Regions from separate parts of the Tardiphaga sp. 285_C5_N1_2 genome, predicted to be linked through region 3. Evidence: predicted binding sites of a transcription regulator. Region 3 holds the regulator's gene; each other region holds the start of a gene.
What was found. The regulator LexA, encoded in region 3, represses DNA repair genes until DNA is damaged. The targets are predictions, from matches to a motif close to TGTTCNNNNTGTGTTCNG.

Region 1: a site for LexA is predicted at 5,195-5,212, ahead of AB7951_RS23600 (PA0069 family radical SAM protein). Genes of this name have one in related genera too.
Region 2: a site for LexA is predicted at 5,258-5,275, ahead of AB7951_RS17625 (ImuA family protein). Genes of this name have one in related genera too.

What each region holds. Positions count from the first base shown of each region.
Region 1 is NZ_CP197241.1:4,976,200-4,983,360, reverse strand. Features, by position in the region: gene AB7951_RS23635 (nuclear transport factor 2 family protein) at 1-182, shown strand, start outside; gene AB7951_RS23630 (glutathione S-transferase family protein) at 236-922, opposite strand; gene AB7951_RS23625 (site-specific DNA-methyltransferase) at 1,073-2,206, opposite strand; gene ypfJ (KPN_02809 family neutral zinc metallopeptidase) at 2,447-3,388, shown strand; gene moaB (molybdenum cofactor biosynthesis protein B) at 3,394-3,954, shown strand; partial or broken gene AB7951_RS23610 (GNAT family N-acetyltransferase) at 3,951-4,424, opposite strand; gene AB7951_RS23605 (glycosyltransferase) at 4,460-5,029, opposite strand; gene AB7951_RS23600 (PA0069 family radical SAM protein) at 5,234-6,397, shown strand; gene AB7951_RS23595 (VOC family protein) at 6,515-6,967, shown strand; gene AB7951_RS23590 (ribonuclease HII) at 7,043-7,161, shown strand, end outside.
Region 2 is NZ_CP197241.1:3,676,692-3,683,852, forward strand. Features, by position in the region: gene AB7951_RS17615 (error-prone DNA polymerase) at 1-2,927, opposite strand, end outside; gene AB7951_RS17620 (Y-family DNA polymerase) at 2,924-4,510, opposite strand; gene AB7951_RS17625 (ImuA family protein) at 4,404-5,195, opposite strand; gene AB7951_RS17630 (putative DNA modification/repair radical SAM protein) at 5,358-6,599, shown strand; gene AB7951_RS17635 (UdgX family uracil-DNA binding protein) at 6,621-7,161, shown strand, end outside.
Region 3 is NZ_CP197241.1:3,122,627-3,129,787, forward strand. Features, by position in the region: gene AB7951_RS14925 (CbtA family protein) at 1-547, opposite strand, end outside; gene AB7951_RS14930 (CbtB domain-containing protein) at 551-733, opposite strand; gene AB7951_RS14935 (hypothetical protein) at 791-1,081, opposite strand; gene AB7951_RS14940 (molybdopterin molybdotransferase MoeA) at 1,190-2,398, shown strand; gene AB7951_RS14945 (Orn/Lys/Arg decarboxylase N-terminal domain-containing protein) at 2,557-4,914, shown strand; gene AB7951_RS14950 (GNAT family N-acetyltransferase) at 4,936-5,505, shown strand; gene lexA (transcriptional repressor LexA) at 5,808-6,530, shown strand; gene AB7951_RS14960 (ComEC/Rec2 family competence protein) at 6,549-7,161, opposite strand, start outside.

The sequences.
Region 1 (7,161 bases), 1.9 Mb from region 3:
TGGTGGTCGAGGCCAAGGGCGACAATGTCACCAAGACCGGCGATCGTTACGACAACGATTATTGCATGGTGTGGCGTGTCGAGAACGGCAAGATCACCATGATCAAGGAATATTGCGACACTGCGCTTGTGGAGCGGGTGTTGGGTCCTTTCCCGGAGGAGATGGCGCGCGTGCCTGCCTGACACAAAAATGCCGGGCGCAGTGTTGCGCCCGGCCTTCGTCGAATGGTTCGTGATCAGGCTGCGCTGGTGGCGAGATGTTTGAACATGGCGGCGCGGGCTTCGTCGTCCATCTCGGCCTTGAACTTGAATGTGTCCTTCAGGGCGACAGCCTTCGCAGCGGCCGGGCGCGCCGAGATCTCATCATGCAGGCGCTTTACGTTGGGGAATTGGGCAAAGCCCTCGTCGCCGAGAATGAAGTTGGTCATCCGCACCCAGCCCCAGACATCCATGTCGACGATCGTGTAGCTGTCACCGACCATATATTGACGGCCGGCGAGGCGGTCGTTGAGCACGCCGAGATGGCGTTTCGCCTCGAACTGATAGCGGTTATGCGCGTAGTCGACCTTCTCCGGCGCGAAATGCTTGAAGTGCACGGCTTGGCCGAAAAACGGACCGACGCCGGTGGCGACGAACATCAGCCAGGACAGCATTTCGCCGCGATTGGCCGGGGTGTTGGCGGGCAGGAATTTGCCGGTCTTCTCGGCGAGGTAGAGCAGGATGGCGTTGCTGTCGAACACCTTGACGCCGTCGTCGTCGATTGCAGGCACCTTGCCGTTCGGATTGACCTTGAGGAAGTCCCGGTTGAATTGCGCACCGGTGCGGGTGTCGATGGCGATCGGCTCATAGGCCAGGCCGGCTTCTTCCAGAAACAGCGCGACCTTGGTCGGGTTTGGCGACCCGTTGAAGTAAAACTTCAGCATCTCAAATCTCCCTGGATTTTGTACGTCAAAGCGCGAGGCGAGGACCGCGGGCGCGAACCATCGTCTCGTGCTTGGAATTCAGGGGGAGTGCAAGCGGTGTTTTGACGAAGGCCGGGCGCATGCGTCCGGCCGGTGGCATGGGCGGGGACTTTAGACCGCGCCCATCTCGCTGCGGATTTCAGCGCGGAGTTCGTCGATCAAGCGCAGGCCCTTCTTGGTCTCGACGTGCCAGAACGTCCAGCCGTTGCAGGAGGCGGAGCCCTGGGCCATCGCGCCCATGCGATGGATCGAGCCGACCTTGTCGCCGAACATGATGGCGCCGTCGGCGCGCACCAATGCACCATGACGCTTCTTGAGATCGACCAGCTTGGTACCGGGCGAGATCATGCCGCGCTCGACCAGTTCCGAGAACGCCACGCGGGGCGCGCTGCGGGCGGTCATGAACGGCGCCAGTGTTGCCTCGGGCAGTGGCTCGATCGCGGCGATGCGCGCTTCGGCAGCGGCGGCGTAGTCGCGGTCACGCTCGAAGCCGATGTAATTGCGGCCGAGGCGCTTGGCGACAGCGCCAGTGGTGCCGGTGCCGTTGAACGGATCGATGACGAGGTCGCCGGGTTTCGACGACGACAGCAGCACGCGGGCGAGCAGACCTTCCGGCTTCTGTGTCGGGTGAACCTTCTTGCCGTCCGAGCCCTTCAGGCGTTCGTCACCGGTGCACAGCGGGATCAGCCAGTCGGAACGCGCCTGCACGTCTTCATTGGCGGCCTTGAGGGCTTCGTAATTGAACGTGTAGCCCTTCGCGTTTTCATCGCGCGCAGCCCAGATCATGGTCTCATGCGCATTGGTGAAGCGACGGCCACGGAAATTCGGCATCGGGTTGGATTTGCGCCACACGATATCGTTCAGGACCCAGAAGCCAAGGTCCTGCATGATGGCGCCAACGCGGAAAATGTTGTGGTAGGAGCCAATGACCCACAAGGTCGCCGACGGCTTCATGATACGGCGTGCGGCCAGGAGCCACGCGCGCGTGAAGTCGTCATATGCGGCGAATGACGAGAACTTGTCCCAGTCATTATTCACCGCATCGACATGGGATTCATCGGGGCGCTTGAGATCGCCCTTCAGCTGCAGATTGTACGGCGGATCTGCGAACACCAGATCGACCGACCCTGCCGGGAGTTTTGACATCTCTGCGACGCAATCACCAATGACGATGCTGCTGCTCGGAGAGGTTTCGAAGTGAGAGCGGGGCGCCCTTGCAGACGCCCCGCGACGCGAAACAACCATGACTCAATTACTCTGACTCAGGCGACGCTGTCGGCGACGCGGGACTAAACAACCGACAGGCAGACATTGACCGGGCAAAGTAAAAATCGACTTAATTGGTAACGAGTTCGAACTAGGCAAGTTTTGCCGGGCAGGTTAATGCTTAATGGAATGGAAATTTTACGCTGCAATTGCGTTATGGTGTTCGGATCGCGTCAAACCGGTCTAAAATGCTGCGACTTGAAATGAAGGAATTACCTCATGCGTTACGATGACTTCCGTCGCAGCGACAATATCGACGACCGTCGTGACGATAGCGGCGGCGGATATGGCGGCGGAGGTGGCGGTGGTTTCGGAATTCCGGGCGGTGGCGGTGGTCTCGGCATCGGCACGGTGATTGTGCTTGGCCTCGTTGGCTGGGCGTTCGGCATCGATCCGCGCATTCTTATCGGCGGTGCAGAAATTCTCACCGGCGGCCAGCAGGCGCCGACCTATCAGACCGATCGGCGCTCGACGCCGACGAAATCAGGCGCACCCACCGACGAGATGGGCAGCATGATCTCCGGCGTGCTCGGCGAGATCGACGATCGCTGGGACGAAATCTTCAAGGAGAGCGGGCAGAAATATACCGGGCCGCAGATCGTGCTGTTTCGCAATGCCACCAATGGCGGGCGCTGCGGCAATGCGCAGTCGGCGATGGGGCCGTTCTACTGTCCGCCCGACAAGAAGATCTATCTCGACACCGGCTTCTTCCGTCAGGTTGAAACCAAATTCCGCGGTTGCTCGGGCAATGCCTGCAAATTTACCGCGGCATATATCATTGCGCATGAAGCCGGCCATCACATTCAGAACCTGCTCGGGATCATTCCGCGCGTGACACGCCTGCAGCAGCAGGCCGGCAGCAAGGCTGAGGCCAATCTGCTGCAGGTCCGCGTCGAGTTGCAGGCCGATTGTCTGTCGGGCGTCTGGGTCAATCGCGAATCGAAGAAGCGCCCCGGTTTCCTCGAAGCCGGCGACATCGATGCTGCGCTGCAGACCGCGTCCGCCATCGGCGACGATACGTTGCAACGTCAGGCACAGGGTCGCGTCGTGCCGGATTCCTTCACGCACGGTTCTGCCGAACAGCGCAAGCGCTGGTTCATGACCGGCTATCAGCAGGGCACCGTGCAGGCCTGCAATACATTCGCGACGGATCGACTGTAACGACGATGGAGCCCGACACGACCAAAGCCTTCGTACCGCTCAACATTGCGGTACTGACGATTTCCGACACGCGGTCGCTCGATGACGACAAGTCCGGCGCGACGCTGGCCGATCGGCTGACATCGGCCGGTCACGTGTTGGCGAAGCGCGAGATCGTCACGGACGATGTCGAAGCGATCCGCAAGATCGTGCGCGCATGGATTGCCGATCCCGGCGTGGACGCGATCATTACGACCGGCGGCACGGGGTTCACCGGCCGCGATGTCACGCCGGAAGCCATCGAGCCGCTGTTCGAGAAGCGGATGGATGGTTTCTCGATTGCGTTTCACATGCTGAGCCACGCCAAGATCGGTACCTCGACGATCCAGAGCCGCGCGACTGCTGGCACCGCCGGCGCGACATTTATCTTCTGCCTGCCGGGTTCGCCCGGCGCCTGCCGCGATGGCTGGGACGGCATCCTTGCCGCGCAACTGGATTACCGCACGCGGCCCTGCAATTTCGTGGAGATCATGCCGCGGCTGGATGAGCATTTGCGACGCCCGAAGGCGAAGGGCGCGTCGGTCTAGAGCACGAGTTCCCAGGTCTCGCCGATCAAATCCTGCCCGAAACTGCGATGCGGCTCGGTGGCGACCAGCGCGAAACCTGCATCCTGATAGACTTTTCGCGCAGCGCCGAGATTGCTCTGGGTCCACAGCGTGATCCTGCGATAACCGCATTGCCGCGCAAAGGCGATGGATTCCGTCACCATGCGCTGGCCGAGCTTTTGTCCGCGCGCCTTGGGATCGATCAGCAAGAGCCGAAACTTGGCGACGTCGTCGGATGCCTTCACGAGAAACAGCGAGCCGACCGGCGCGCCGTCCATCTCGGCGATCCAGCAGCGTTCGCGCGTGGCATCGCATGATGCGACGAATTCTGCGGCGATGTCAGCTACCAGCGCCTTGAAGGACGCATCGAACCCGTATTCACTCGCATAGAGTTCGCCGTGACTGCGGATGACCCAGTCGATATCGCCAGGCTGGAGATCGCGTAGCACTGCAAGCTGAACGGCATCGGGGGCTTGGGCGGCCATGGTCAGGCGACGATGATCCGGCTGCGCAGCAATGTGCGTGAGGAGCGGCCGAGCTGGCGCAGCAGCCGCGCTTCGGAGCGCCGGGCATCGGGTGCGTAGCCCCCGAGACGGTCGTAGTGTTCGCGTGCAATCAGCAGACCTTGATCGGCCTTGGGGCCTGTGATCATCCGGACCAGGTGCTTCAGGCCATCGCGAAAATTGGTCTCGTCATAGGGCGAGCGCGCATAGCGGAAAATGCCCGCGCGGGGGCGGTTGCTGGTCGATACGCGCTGGATGAATTGCTGGGTCTCCTCGATCCAGCCGGCATCGAGCACGGCGCCGGCATGGAGAAACATTAGCCAGGGCGAGCGCGCCTGCTTGGCGCCGGCGGCCATCGCCGCGGCGCGCGATCCCTGCGAGGTCAGGAAGCCGCAGCCGGCGACATCGGCGACACGTTCGATGACATCGGTGCCAGCGCGATCGACCAGCAGCACTTCGCGGATCACACCGGCAGCAGCGCCCGGCACCAGCGCTGCCAGTGTGGCAACAGCGGGCTGTTCGACGCCTTCGGTGGGGATGATCACGCTCAGCATGGGTGTCGGATAATACCTCTCAACAACGGGGTGGCCGCGTTATCATTTCGTCATAGTCTATGCGGCACCGGCGGCTGCTGCAATTTCGGGGCGGTTCGACTTTCGGCCGCCCCTGCAAGGCGGCGGGAGAATGCACAGTGCCCCGGCCGTGTGCCACCCTATTTATGTTCTTGCTTTGTTCCATGTGTACGCTATCGTGGCTTCATGAGTCGCCAGATCGCTGCCCTCAAGCACCCGCCGGTCCCGGCGCCCTCCGATAAGCCGGCGGGTGCGCTTTCCCCTTTTCCCGAGATCGCAGTGGCGATCGACAAGCAGCGGCGGCGCGGCCGCGGTGCCCAGTCCAACGACAGCGGGCGCTACGAGGCCGAGGCCCGGGTAGCCTTTGATGATGGCTGGCAGAGCCTCGATGAATTGCCGCCGTTCAAGACGACCGTTGCGACGGACACCGCGCGCAAGGTCATCACGCGCAATGAGTCGCCGGATATCGGCTTCGACCGTTCGATCAATCCCTATCGCGGCTGCGAGCATGGCTGCGTCTATTGTTTCGCGCGGCCGACCCACGCCTATCTCGGTCTCTCGCCCGGGATCGATTTCGAATCCAAACTGTTCGTGAAGCCCGATGCGCCGGCGCTGCTCGAGAAGGAGCTGGCCGCCGCCGAATACGAGCCGAAGATGATCGCGATCGGTACCAATACCGATCCGTATCAGCCGATCGAGCGCGAGCGGCAGGTGATGCGCGGCATTCTCGAAGTGCTGGAGAAGACCGGCCATCCCGTCGGCATCGTCACGAAGTCTGCCTTGGTGACGCGCGATATCGATATCCTGGCGCGGATGGCGAAGCGCAATCTGGTCAAAGTGGCGCTGTCGGTGACGTCGCTCGATCCGAAGCTCGCGCGCACCATGGAGCCGCGCGCGTCGACGCCGTCGAAGCGGCTGGAAGCTTTGCGGCAGCTATCCGAGGCTGGCATTCCGACCACGGTGATGGTGGCGCCGGTGATCCCCGCGCTGAATGACAGCGAGATCGAGCGCATTCTCGATGCCGCCGCGCATGCCGGCGTCAAGGAAGCCAGTTACGTTTTGTTGCGGCTACCGATGGAAGTGCGCGATCTGTTTCGCGAATGGCTGATCGCGAATTATCCGGATCGCTACCGCCATGTCTTCACGCTGATCCGCGAAATGCGCGGTGGCCGCGATTACGACTCGCAATGGGGCACGCGCATGAAGGGCACCGGACCGATGGCCTGGATGATCGGTCGCCGCTTCGAGATCGCCTGCACGAAGCTTGGCCTCAACAAGCGTCGTTCGAAACTCACCCTCGATCATTTCGAGAAGCCGGCCGGTGCCGGTCAGCAACTGAATCTGTTCTAACTCCGCAGGTCTCGCAGCGTACGGAGTGGTGGAGAGGGGACGTTGGCAGGAAACCAGAGCCTGCCAACGTCCCTCTTTTCGATCTATAGAGTGAGTACAGGAGTGACACGCATGACGATGACGAAACCACCGGCGCCGATCGCGCGCATGACGGTAATCACGTTGGGCGTGGCGGATATGCGCAGGAGCATTGCGTTCTACGAAGCGCTGGGCTTTACGCGAAAGGCCCGTGCCTCTGGCGAGGCCATCGCCTTTTTTGACACCGGCGCCAGCGTCCTCGCGCTGTTTCCATGGGATCAACTGGCGCAGGACGCGACATTGCCTGACCATCCAAGGCCGCAGGCGTTTCGCGGCAGCACGCTGGCGTGGAATTGCCGCTCCGAAGGCGAGGTCGATGCGGTCCTCGCTTTCGCTGTCGATTGTGGTGGATCGCTTTTGAAGCCAGCGCGAAAGACCGATTACGGTGGCTATTCCGGCTACTTTGCGGACCCGGACGGGCACGCCTGGGACGTGGTGACGGCACCGGGGATCGAGGTCGGCGACGACCGGCGGGTGCATCTGGACGATTAAAGCGGCAATCTGAATAGCGGGCACGATCCCGAGTTCCCGGTTGCGCGTGTTGGCCTGCTTCAGCAGGATCGCCGGATGATTCGAGATGCGAAAAAGAAGCCCCCCGCCAAGCCGCGCAAGAGCAAGATCGTTGTCGCGCCATGCTTTACGCGCGAATTCGCGCTGCTGGAGAGAGGCATCTGGCCGGTGGCTGG
Region 2 (7,161 bases), 550 kb from region 3:
ACGCTCGCGCAGGTCACCACTTTCTCGCGAGTGAAGTTCGCCCGCAAAAACTCCATCGGATGTCCCTTCAGTGACAGCCGGATAGTCTGATAATCGGCGACCACCTGTTCGGGCAAAGGCATCTCAGGCAGAGGCTTCGCATTCTCGTCCGGCTGCTCGCGTGCGGTCGCAACTTCGAACAACGGCAACGGCACATCATCGGGCAGTCGCCTTACCGCCCATAGTGCGGCACGGCGATCGAGCCCGATCGAGCGAAATGCATCGGCATCGGCCAGCATGATCAGCGCGCGTTTTGGCAAAGCGGTATCGCGGGCGAAATCTTCCAGCGAGGTGAAAGGCTGTCGCTCTCGCGCGGCAACGATGCGCTCGCCCCAGTCTTCTCCCGGCGGCTTGCCAACTTTTTCACGTTCGCGCTTCTCATCCGGATCCGCCCATTTGAATCCATCGATCTGGCGAAAGCCGAGGCGAACGGCGCAATAGTCTCCACTGGGTTCTTCCAGCGTATTCTGCGAATGACTGAAGGATACATCGATCTGGCGCATATCGACGTCGTTGTCGCGCGCGTCGCGCACGATCTGCGAAGGTGCGTAAAATCCCATCGGTTGCGAATTCAAGAGCCCGCAGCAGAATACATCCGGATGATAATGTTTCAGCCATGACGAGACATAGACCAATTGCGCAAAACTCGCCGCATGGCTCTCGGGAAAACCGTAGCTGCCAAAGCCCTTGATCTGATCGAAGCAACTGGTGGCGAAAGCCTTGTCGTAACCACGGTCGATCATCTTGCCGACCATCTTCTCCTCGAACGTATGCATGGTGCCGACATTGCGAAACGTCGCCATGGCGCGGCGCAGACCGTTAGCCTCCTCCGGAGTGAAATGCGCCGCTTCAATCGCGATGCGCATGGCTTGTTCCTGGAACAACGGCACGCCGAGGGTTTTGTGCAGAACCTTGCGCAACTCATTTTCATCCCCCCCTTTGGGGTGTGGATATTCGATATCTTCCGGCTTCATCGCCCGTCGTTTTAGATAGGGATGCACCATGTTTCCCTGGATCGGCCCCGGACGAACGATCGCCACCTCGATGACAAGGTCGTAGAATGTCTTCGGCTTCAGCCGCGGCAGCATATTCATCTGCGCGCGGCTTTCGACCTGGAACACGCCCAGAGATTCACCGCGTTGGAGCATCGCGAAAACCGGTGGGGCATCCTTGGCCTCCGCTTTGATGTCCTTGAGTTCGTAGCGCCTCTCCTTGTGACGAAAGATCAGATCAAAACATTTGCGGATGCAGGTCAGCATGCCCAGCGCCAGCACATCCACCTTCATCATCTTCATGGTGTCGACGTCGTCCTTGTCCCATTCGATGAAGGTACGATCATCCATTGCCGCATTGCCGATCGGCACATAGGTGTCGAGCCGGTCCTGCGTCAGCACATAGCCACCGACATGCTGCGACAGATGGCGCGGGAACTCGATCAGCTCGGTGGCAAGTTCGACGGCCCGCACGATCATCGGATTGGACGGATCAAGCCCTGCCTGCTTCACCTGCATCTCGTTGAGGCCTTTGCCCCAACTGCCCCAGACAGTATCGGCCAGCGCCGAGGTGACGTCTTCGGTCAGTCCCAGCGCCTTGCCGACATCGCGGATCGCCGAGCGCGGGCGGTAATGAATAACGGTGGCGATGATCGCCGCGCGATGGCGGCCGTAGCGGCGATAGACATACTGCATCACCTCCTCGCGCCGGACGTGTTCAAAATCGACGTCGATATCCGGCGGCTCAAGTCGTTCCTTGGAGATGAAGCGCTCGAACAAAAGGTCGACCTCGGCGGGATTCACCGAGGTGATGTCCAGCATGTAGCAAACTGCTGAATTGGCAGCCGAGCCCCGCCCCTGACACAGGATCTTCTGGCTGCGCGCATAGCGGACGATATCGTGGACAGTCAGAAAATAATGCGCATAGCCGAGCTCCTTAATGAGCGCGAGTTCCTTTTCCAAGGTGGCAACAAGCTTCGGATCTTCTGTCTTAGGAAAATGCCGTTTCATTCCTTCCCAGGTCAGATCTTCAAGATGCTGCTGCGCGGTCTTTCCCGGCGGCACCGGTTCGTCGGGATATTGGTATTGGAGTTGGTTCAATGAAAACGTGATGCGATCGGCAAAACGGATGGTTTCACGGATCGCATCGGGATAATCACGAAACAGTCTGACCATCTCGGCCGCTGACTTGAGATGCCGTTCGGCATTCATTTCCAGCACGCGGCCGGCCTGCTCGATGGTGGTCTTCTCGCGAATACAACTGACCACGTCCTGCAGGATGCGGCGATTTGGCGTGTGATAGAGCACATCATTGGTAGCAATCAGGGGCACGCGCGCAGTGGCTGCGATGCGCTGCAACTTGGCCAGACGGCGTTTGTCATCACCCCGATGAAACGGACTGGCGCCGAGCCATACACCGCCCGTCGAAAATTGAGACAGTGCGTCGAACGTGCGAAGGACAAGGTTGCTCTCAATACGATAGGCCGGCATCAAAACAAGCAGCAGCCCTTCGCTAAAGTCAGCGAGATCGCCGAGCTGCAGCAGGCATTCACCCTTGTTGCCGCGCAGCTTGCCCATGCTGAGTAACCGGCACAGTCGACCATAGGCAGCACGATCGCACGGATAGGCAAGGATGTCAGGCGTGCCGTCATTGAAGACCAGCCGTGTGCCGATCAGAAGCTTCGGTTTGTAGACAAGATCCTTGTGGTCCAGCTCGGCAAAGGCACGCACCACTCCGGCCATGGTGTTGTGATCGGCAATGCCGATGGCATAAAGCCGCTCGGCACTGGCCTGATGCACATAGTTCTGCGGATGCGACGCGCCGCGCAGGAACGAAAAATTGCTGGTAACACCAATCTCGGCATAATCAGGCGCGCCGACGCCGCCCGTGCTCATGCGAACAGCCCATGCACGAACCATTGCGGCGAAACGGCTTGATCGTCCGCGTCTCTGATCTCACCATAAAGCCCGTCGCGGAAGAGCCAGAAACGTTGACCTGCCTCATCCTCGACGCGAAAGTAATCGCGCGTGGGCTTCGCTTCCTGCGAACGCCACCACTCCATCGACACACGCTCCGGACCTTCCACATGAACGACATTGTGAGAGACGCGTCGCCAGGTGAACTTCTTCGGTGGCTTGTCTGGAAACTCCGCAAGCGGGACGTCGATCAGTTCGGGCTGCTCGAACAACCGTAATGGCCGCAAAGGCGGTTCGTCTTCACGCACTGGCCATGCTGCCTGCATGGCGGCAGCCAGATGATGCTGTGCCGGCACCCCCAGCATCGCGCGTTCGGGAATGTGGCTCTCGACGGGCAGATAAACCAGCACACGCCGCGACCCGATCCGCGCAGCAATACGGTCGATCAGGTCGGCCAGTTCGTCATTGGCGTGAACATTGGCATCGAGGTCGCGCTGCTGCTGCACGACGATTTCCGTGCGGCTGGCTGACAGGCGGATCATATCGAAACCGAAGCCGGGATCGAGTGGATCTGCAATCGCGTCCAGTCGCTCGCGGAACAACCGGTCGATCACCTCGCCCTTGATCACCGGCAGGCCGGTTTCCGCGGTGATCACCCGCACCGCGCCGTCGGTGCGGAAGAACGCCGCTTCCAGCCGCCGCGCGCCCTTGCCCTGCCTGTCCATCGCATCGATCAGCGTGCGTGCCAGCTTGGCCAGTGTCAGCGTAATCACGCCATCGGTGGCAATCGGTTCGGCGAAACGTTGCTCGACGATATAATCCGGCAGCGGCTTGCGCGGCGAGATCGGCGCATCGCTGTGCCCCAGCGCCTGTTCCAGCAGTGTCGTGAATTCCGCGCCGAAACGTGCGGTGATTTCGGGGCGCGAGCGCGAGGCGACATCGCCGATGGTCTTCAAGCCGGCGCGGCGCAATCCACGGATGATCGCCTCATCGGCGCCGAGCGTGAACAGCGGCAGCGGCGTCACTGCCTTGGCCTCCTCGCCCGCGGCGATGATCCGGCCATGTGCATATCGACTGAGCGTGCGCGCGCATGTCGATGTCCCCGCAATCGCTGCACTGACAATAAAACCCTGCCGCGACAGCGCCGCGCAGAGCTGCTCCATCAGTGCGGCCTCGCCACCGAACAGATGGGCACAGCCGGTGATGTCGAGAAACAGGCCATGCGGCAGATCCAGCGCCACCAGCGGTGTGAAGCGGTCGCACCAATCGGCGATGTCGGTCAGTACCTGCGTATCGGCGACAGGATCGGCATCGAACACCTGAATGTCCGGACAGACCGCACGGGCATTGGCGAGCGGCAGACCTGGTTCAAGGCCGAGCTTCGCCGCGGCATCGTCCAACGCGGAAATCTGCAGCGCATTGCTTTGCTTGGCGACGACAATACTTGCTTGCAGATTAGCTGGCACGCCGTTGCGCGCGAGCTGACGTTTGATGCGATCGGTTGGCAGGCGCGGCAGCCACAGGCTGAGGATGCGCCGATGTGTCACGGAAAACGCACTCATCACACTTCCATTCCATGATCCATTGCCCGTTCGGGCCGTGACGATTTCGAACCAGTTGCACGTCGAGCATGGGCACGCCCCATGATTGCCAGGGCCTGAATGGCGGCGAATGCGCGGAGCGGATGATCCAGCGCGTCTCTGCCGTACTCGAGACCGGAACGCCTGCAGTCCGCAGCAACAGGCACGTGACGCCAGAGCCGCGCGCTGCCAGCGTGAGCTTGCGGCTGGCGACGAGGTCGAACTGCTTGCTGTCGCCCCAGGTTTCCAGCACGACGCTGCCCAGCGCATCGCAGGCCAGCGCATCAGCCGTGGTCCGCAATGCCGTCTCGACATCGGGCGCGCGCACGGTGACCAGCAGGCGCGGATCGAGGCCGAGCTCGCGCCAGCCGCTCATGGCCAGCGCGCCGCATTCGCGTTCGGAGAAATCCTGCCGGATCCACAGCAGCGGCCGCTTTGCCGAGACACGGTGCGCGAGGCCGGCGACAAAGCCCGTGGCCGCCGCGCTGTGCCGGCCTTCGGCGAACACCTCATGCATGGTGCCACGTGCGAGCCCGCCTTGCAGCGCCGCGTCCGCCTCGGCATGACCGAGCGACACGCGATCCGGCGCATAGGTATCGCTGTGGGTCTCGATGCGTTCGATGCTGCCGCGCAATTGCGCGAGCGTGGTCATGCGTGCGCCGGTCATGCGCCGCTCCTCGAAATTGTTTTGCCATCACGGGTTTTTAGTGAACCCATTGCCGGCCCGTTTGTTCATGATATGTTCTAATATAAAGCTAAGATGGCAAGCCGAGTCAATCGGGATCATCAGCCACTTTTTTAGCATTTGAAATCAAAGGGATTTTTGAACATGGACCTGAAGCGCAAGCTGGAGATCCTGGCAGATGCCGCGAAATACGACGCGTCCTGTGCGTCCAGCGGTACCGAGAAACGGGACTCCCGCGACGGCAAAGGCATCGGCTCGACCGATGCAGGCATGGGGATCTGTCATTCTTACGCGCCGGACGGCCGCTGCATCTCGCTGCTGAAGATCCTGCTCACCAATGCCTGCAATTACGATTGCCTTTATTGCGTCAACCGGGCCTCCAGCAATGTGACGCGCGCCCGCTTCACCGTCGACGAAGTGGTGCAACTGACGCTGGATTTCTACCGGCGCAATTACATCGAGGGACTGTTTCTTTCCTCGGGCATCATCCGCAGCGCCGATTACACGATGGAACAGGTTGTCGCCGTCGCGCGGAAACTGCGCAAGGAGCATCATTTCCGCGGCTATATCCATCTCAAGACCATTCCGGAAGCCGACGATGTACTGATTACCGAGGCCGGCCAATATGCCGACCGCCTCTCGATCAATATCGAGGTGCCCGAGGAAGACAGCCTCGCCAAGCTGGCTCCGGAAAAAGACGTTCGCGCCATACGCCGCACCATGGGCCGTTTGCGGCTGAAGCTCGACGAAGCCCGCGAAGGTCGCAAGCCGACGCCGCGCGGCAAAGTCGGGCCGCGTTTTGCGCCGGCCGGCCAGAGCACGCAGATGATCATCGGCGCCGACAGCGCCAATGATTCAACCATCATCCGCACCTCGGCCAATCTGTACGGGTCATACAATCTGAAGCGTGTCTATTATTCCGCCTTCAGCCCAATCCCCGATGCGAGCCGTTCGCTGCCGCTGCGCGCCCCGCCGCTGATCCGCGAGCATCGGCTGTATCAGGCCGATTGGCTGATGCGTTTCTATGGCTTTGATGCCGACGAGATCGTCGATGACAATGACGGCATGCTGTCGCTGGACATGGACCCGAAACTCGCCTGGGCGCTGCGACACCGCGAGCGCTTCCCGCTCGACGTCAACCGCGCCAGCCGCGAAGACCTTTTGCGCGTGCCCGGTTTCGGCGCCAAGGCCGTGCAGCGGATCATCGAAACGCGCCGCATCTCGTCGATCCGCGTTGGCGATCTCGCCCGGCTGCATATCCCGCGGAACAAGGCACTGCCTTTCATCGTTCTTCCGGATCATCGCCCGGCCGTTAATTTGCTGGACGGCGCGAGGCTGGCGGAGCGGTTCAAACCGAAGGCGACGCAATTGGGATTTGGGTTCTAGAATTTCATTTCAGGAGACCCGATGCACACCATAGTGCTGGAGAGCGACACCGACTTTGAAGGCTGGCGCAAGGCGGCACGCAAACTGGCGCTCAACGACATTGCTCCCACTGACGTGACATGGACGGTTGCAGGCGCCGAGCCTGAATTGTTCTCCGCCTCGCCGGCAACGTCGCTATCCGACGCTGCAAAAGGCACGTTCAACGTTCCGGCCAAATTCGTCGAACTCGCCGAAACTGCGATCCTGCATCGCGATCCCGAACGCTTCGCCCTGCTCTATCGCCTCCTGTGGCGGCTGCGCGACAATCCCGATCTGATCCACGTCGCGATCGATTCCGACATCGCTAAATTGCAGGCGATGGCCAAGGCTGTCCGGCGCGACGAGCACAAGATGCATGCTTTCGTGCGGTTTCGCGAAATCGGCCGCGAGCCGAAGTCGCATTTCGTCGCCTGGTTCGAGCCCGAACATCACATCATCGAACTCGCGGCGCCATTCTTCGCGCGGCGCTTTGCCGACATGGCGTGGTCGATCCTGACGCCGGATCTCTGTGCGCATTGGGATG
Region 3 (7,161 bases):
GGCCGAGAATGGCGGCCCATGACGCCTTGCGGAACACCAGCAGGCCGAGCCCCGCCGCAGTGGCGCAGGCAGTGCCGATCCACCAGGTCTGGCGCAGGGTGAGGTCGGCGACAGGCATTCCCGGTAATTCCGGCGGCAGGCCGAGGCCGGGCGCCGCCGTAAAGACAACGAAACCGCCAAGGCCCCAGAACAGCCCTTCCCGCCAACCCACGGCCCGGCCGCGCAGCGCGAAGATGCCGGCCAGCAGCAACGCGAAGCCGATAGCCGTCAGGATATTGGCGCCGGTGGTGAAGGCATTGCGCTGCAAGCCCTCGGCGGGCTCCCATTCGGCCTCATGACTATGGGCGGCGGCGCCATGGTCGTGCGTATGGGCGGGCTGCGCGGCAGCCGTCGGCGCAACAGCAGCCGGCGCTTCCGCCTTGCGCTCATAAACTTCGCTTTTCTGGATCAGGGGAATGGTCCCGACCATCTGGGCGCCGGTGATGGCAGCGCCAGTGATCACGCCAGCCAGCGCTGCCGAGAAAACGATCGACCTGAAGATGGACATGTCTCAGTGGCAGGGGAATGCGTTGGCGTGGCGCGTGTCATGGGCCGCATTGTGGACGGCGCTGATATGCGAGAAGCCGACCACGCCGACGATGAACAGACCGAGCGCCATGGCCAGAACGGCCTGCACGACGACGTTGACGTCAGTGGTGACGGCGGAGATCTGGGCGGTCTGGGTCTGTTGCATCGGAATCCTCGCAAAATAGACGGTCAATTTAGCCGAGTTGCACCGGTGGCGCGACCGTTAATTTTGCATCGCGCGGGCGAGATCCCGGCTGGTCAGATGAAAGTTCGCATCTGCCGCCACCGGCGCACGCACCAGCTTGGCGCCAGCCGCCGCCTGGAACACCGCTCTGTGGTCTTGAAAATAGGCTGCGCAGTCCTCCGGCGACGGGTAGCGCCGGAGCAGCGTCCGGAACGCATGACGGTGCACCATGCATAGCCCGCGATGGCCGGACGGCCGGAACGCCAGCGCATCCACATCCGCCCGCCAGATGGGCGCTTCATCGGCGGTTGCGGCGTGGTTGTCGGTCATGATCGCCGATGTCTACCGTGTTTCCCTGCCCTGCCAAAGCGCCGGTGGTTTTGCGTCCGCTCCCGCTCTCCGCTATGACGGGCGCCCACACTGCCGGAGATCCCCGCGATGGCCCTGATGCCGGTTACCGATGCCATGGCCGCGATTCTCGCGGGCGCCGATGCGCTGCCTGAGGAGATGGTGCCGCTGGAAGACGCGTTCCACCGCGTGCTCGCCCGCGACATCGCTTCGCTGCGCACCCAGCCACCGGAGCCCATGTCAGCGATGGACGGTTATGCTGTGCGCGCCGCCGATGCGACGTTGGGCGCCAAGCTCCGCGTCATCGGCGAGATCGCCGCAGGCAAGCCATTCGACCGCCCGCTGCAGACCGGCGAAGCCCTGCGAATCTTCACCGGCGGCGTTTTGCCCGCTGGCGCCGACGCCGTGGTAATCCAGGAAGATACTACGCGCGATAGCGATATCGTCGGGATCAACGAGGCCGCGATTTCCGGCAAGCATATCCGCCCGGCCGGCGTCGATTTCAATGAAGGCGATGTACTACTGCGCGCCGGCACCCGCCTCACCGACCGCGATCTGGCGCTTGCCGCCGGCATGAACCATCCGTCACTGCCCGTGCGGCGACGGCCGGTCGTTGCCGTGCTCGCCACCGGCGACGAACTGGTCATGCCCGGCGCGGTCCCCGGCCCCGGCCAGATCGTGCTCTCCAATGGCTTCGCGCTGCGTGCGTTGGCCCGTGCCGAAGGCGCCGAGGTGATCGATCTCGGTATCGCTGTCGACACGCTGGAGGCGACCACATCGGCCATTCAGCGCGCGATCGATCTGAAGGCGGACGTGCTGATCACCACCGGCGGCGCGTCGGTCGGCGACCACGACCTCGTGCAGCAATCCCTGATCAATGCCGGCGTCGAGATGGCGTTCTGGCGCATCGCGATGCGGCCCGGCAAGCCGATGATGCACGGACGCCGCCAGGGCATGCGCGTGATCGGCCTGCCCGGCAATCCCGTCTCGTCCTATGTCTGCGGCTTCCTGTTCATGGTGCCGCTGCTGCGCGCGCTATCCGGCCGAATCGAGGTCGCTCACGCGCTCGAACCCGCGGTGCTTGGCCGCGACCTCGCCGCCAACGACCAGCGCGAGGATTACCTGCGCACGCGTCTGGAAACGCGCGCCGACGGCACCGTGGTGGCGACGCCGGTGATGAAACAGGACTCGTCGCTGCTAGGAAATCTGGCTGTTGCCGAAGGACTTCTGATCCGCAAGCCATTCGCTCCCGCCGCCGCCGCTGGCGATTCCTGCGCGATCATGCGACTGCCTGTTTAAAGGCCGAGATGCGCGATGGAATGCCGGGCCACCGGAACTTCCGCCGCGCGGCATGTTCTCTGAGCTTTTTTCTGACTGAGATACCTTAACGCGGCTTCAGTCACTGAATTGTCACGTAACGCAGCGAGACATCGCTGCGAAACAAGATCGGTGCACAAATGGACTATTTCAAACGCTTCAATTTCCTGTTTGCGATGCCAACATTCGACGCCGACGATCTCGAGGGCATTCGGCTCAATCAGATCGTCGATGAGATCGAGCGTTCCGGCTTCGAGGTCGTCAAGGCGCGCAAGCTCGAAGACGCCACGATCGCGGTCCAGACCGACGCGGCCATCGGCTGCATGGTGGTCGACTGGGGCAAGAAGGGCCTCGAAGGCAAGACCGCGGCGCTGATCAACCTGATGCGCAAACGGGGCCTCGACTTTCCGATCATCCTGCTGATCCGTCGCAAGCGGTTTGAAGACGTCCCGGTCGAGGTGCTCGATTTCATCGACGGCTATGTCTTCCTGTCGGAGGAAACACCGCCGTTCATCGCCAAGAATCTCATCAGCCGGTTGAAGCAATATGCCGAGACGCTGAAGACGCCGTTCTTCGGCGCTTTGGTCGACTATGCCGAGGAAGGCAACCAGCTCTGGACCTGCCCGGGCCACAATGGCGGCGTGTTCTACAGCCGCAGCCCGATCGGCCGCGTGTTCATGGAGCATCTCGGCGAAGCCGTGTTTCGCGACGACCTCGACAATTCGGTGCTCGATCTCGGCGATCTGCTGACTCATGAGGGCCCTGCGCTGCAGGCGCAGAAGGAAGCCGCGCAGATTTTTGGCGCGGAGAAAACCTATTTCGTGCTCAACGGCACCTCGACCTCCAACAAGGTCGCGCTATCGGCCCTGGTCACCGATGGCGACCTCGTGCTGTTCGATCGCAACAACCACAAAGCGGCCCTGCACGGCGCATTGATGATTTCAGGCGGTGTGCCGATCTATGTGCCAACGACGCGCAATCCCTGGGGCCTGATCGGCCCGATGAACTGGGATGCGCTCGACGAGGACGCGCTGCGCGAGCGCATCCGTATCAATCCGCTGGTCACGGATCCCGAGGCCTGGAAGCGTCCACGCCCGTTCCGCGTCGCCGTGGTCGAACAGTGCACCTATGACGGCACCATCTACAGCGCCGAGATGATCATCGCGCGCATCGGCCATCTCTGCGATTATATCCTGTTCGACGAGGCCTGGGCGGGCTTCATGAAATTCCACCCGCTCTATGCCGGCCGCTTCGCCATGGGGCTCAAGGAGCTTGGTCCGGATTCTCCGGGTATCATCGCGACGCAGTCGACCCATAAGCAGCTTGCGAGCTTCTCTCAGGCGTCGCAGATCCACATGAAGGATCGCCACATCCGCGGCCAGAAGCGCCGCGTCGAGCATCGGCGCTTCAACGAAAGCTTCATGCAGCACGCCTCGACCTCGCCGTTCTATCCGCTGTTCGCATCATTGGATGTCGGCGCGCAGATGATGAAGGGCCGCTCCGGCGAAGTGTTGTGGGACGACACGATCCGGCTTGGCATCGAACTGCGCAAGAAGATGCGCGCCGTGCGCCGCGAATTCGAGGAGAAGGAAACCCGCGCCGAGCGTCGCTGGTTCTTCGAACCCTTCGTGCCCGAGCGCGTCGCGATTCCCGACGCAGCCAGCGAAGGCGCTGTTCACAATGTGCCCTGGGAAAGCATCGGCACAGACCAGCTGGCCACCAATCCGGCTTATTGGCAGCTCGCGCCTGACGCCGCCTGGCATGGCTTCCCCGGCATGGAAGCCGGTTTCACCATGACCGATCCCAACAAGCTGACGGTAGTGACACCCGGCTTCGACCGCACCACCGGCGGCTATGCGGAACACGGCATCCCCGCGCCCGTGGTGGCGCAGTTCCTGCGCGAAAATCGCATCGTGCCGGAGAAGAACGACCTTAACTCGCTGCTCTTCCTGCTGACGCCCGGCGTGGAGGCCAGCAAGGCCGGCACGCTGATATCGGGCCTCGTCGCCTTCAAGAAGTTTCATGACGACAACGCGCTGCTGGAAGACGTCATCCCCGAATTCGCCAGGCGCAGGCCGGCGCGTTATGCGGGCATACGCCTGCGGGATCTGTGCGGCGACATGCACCGGTTCTTCCGCGAGGCCAATGTGAGCGAACTTCAGACCAGGCAATTCTCCGCCGACCATCTGCCGGAGATTGCCATGTCACCCCATGATGCCGCGCGCTGTCTGGTGCGCAACGACGTCGATTACCTCCCGATCGATGAGATTTTCGGGCGCGTCGCGACGACGCCGTTCGTGGTCTACCCGCCCGGCATCGCCACGATCGTCCCCGGAGAACGGCTCACCGAACGGTCAAAGCCGATGATCGATTATCTCAGGATGTTCGAGACCTGCTTCAACACGTTCCCGGGCTTCGACGTCGAAATCCAGGGCATCTACCGCAAGGTCGACGCCAATGGCCGGATCCGGCTTTACACTTACGTGGTCTCCGAATAGGGAGCACGTAAGGAGCCAGATTTGCCAACGGAACTCGAACAGCCGGTCGTCATCCGACCATCACGCGACACCGACGTCGATGCCATGCTGGCGATCTATCGCCGGCACATCCGGCAAGGCGTCGAGGAAGGCGTCAGCGACGCCGACACGCCGCAGCCCGACGATCTCAGAGACCGGCGCAAGAACCTGCGCAGCAAACGGTTCCCGCACCTCGTCGCCACGCAAGGCGGCGAGGTCGTGGGCTACGCCTATGTGGTGTTGTTCCGCAAGCGACCGGCCTACCGCTACACGGTCAAGCATTCGATCTATATCCACCACGGGCATGTCGGTCGAGGCATCGGCCGGCTGCTGATGCGCGAACTTATCGACGTGTGCGCGGCGGCCGGCTTCCGGCAGATCATCGGCTATATCGATGCCGACAACACGGCCTCGCTCGGCTTGCATGAGAGCTTTGGCTTTGCCCGCGTCGGCTTGCTGCCCGGCGTCGCCTATCGCTCCGGCCGCTGGGCCGACACGATCATGGTTCAGCGCTCGCTGGCGACCGGCTCCACGACTCCGCCGCCGCCCATTGGGCGCATGACGTCCGCGTAGCCCAGGCGACCGCGGAAGCATTTTCCATGTCCGTCGAGGATCGACGACTGGTGAGGAACAGCCTCCTCAAACCTCCCTCAACGTGCATTCTGTTGACGGCAAATTAAGCATTGCAGAACACATATGGAACATATAGTGTTCGTTCATGATTTGTTTCGAGATTCTGTGGCTTTGAGTAGTTTGAGAGTGCCCGAACTCGCGCAACCGATCTTTGAACGATCGTCTCAGGATTGAGGCTCACCGTTCGAAGGCCCTTTGAAACGCACGCGGCGGCCGACACCGTCAACTGAGGATGGCTTCAGATGCTCACGCGCAAACAATACGAACTCCTGCGATTCATCGATCAACGGCTGAAGGAAGCCGGCGTCCCGCCGTCCTTCGACGAGATGAAGGATGCGCTCGACCTGCGCTCGAAGTCCGGCATCCATCGTCTGATCACCGCGCTGGAAGAACGCGGCTTCATACGCCGTCTGCCCAATCGCGCCCGTGCCATCGAAGTCATCAAGCTGCCAGAGCTCGGCGCGCCGGTCACCGGCGGTACCGGCCGCCGCGGCTTCACGCCCAGCGTCATCGAAGGCACGCTTGGCAAGGTGCGTTCGGCCGCCAGCATCGCCAGCAACAGCGGCGATGATGACAATGGCCGCACAGTTGCCATCCCGGTGATGGGCCGGATCGCGGCAGGTACGCCGATCGAGGCACTGCAGACGCGCAGCCACACCATCAGCATGCCCGCAGACATGCTCGGTTCCGGCGAACATTACGCGCTCGAAGTGCGCGGCGATTCCATGCAGGACGCCGGCATTCTCGACGGCGACACCGTGCTGATCCAGCGCAACGAGAGCGCCGACACCGGCGACATCGTGGTGGCCCTGATCGACGACGAGGAAGCCACGTTGAAGCGCTTCCGCCGCCGCGGCGCGTCGATCGCGCTGGAGCCTGCGAATGACGCCTACGAGGTCCGCATCCTGCCGCCCAACCGGGTGCGCATTCAGGGCAAGCTGATCGGCCTGTATCGCCGCTACTGAGATTTGCGCCTCGGCGGATTACTGATCTTCGGGTTGAAGATCGGCTTCCGCCGGCGTCGCATCCACCGGCCGATTTTGTGGCGTACGACTGTTCGGGATCAGATCGTGCTGGGGCTCATCAGGAATGGCGCGCGACCACGGACGGTCCAGGCCACGCGGTCGCACGGCATCGATGGTAAAGCCGTTCGCGGTTCGCTGCAGGCTCACCGCACCATTTCGTTGCAAGCGATCCTGATCGATCACCAGCGCCCTGCAATCCCTCGGCGATTGTCGCGCCGTGACGATGAGCGCCGCTTTCTCGCAATCATCTGTGAAAGCATCCGGCTGTAGAACCAGCGCCACCAAAGCGCCATCGGCCAGCGCCGCGATGCACCCGTCGCGGTCGCAGGACACGCCGTGGCCGACTGAGGCATCGGTCGGCAGGCGTGCATCCGCATCGCCGGCAAGCCACTCTTTCAGCAAAAATGTATCCTTGGCGCTGCGCATCACGTGGAGATGCCCGTCCCTGCCCCGTACCGCGACGCTGCGACCATCACCCGAGATCAGCACATCCGGCTGCTTCACCAGCAATGCCCATACAATCGAGAGCACCAGCACGCCAGCCCCCGCGAAGCGCAACGGCGTGCGCAGC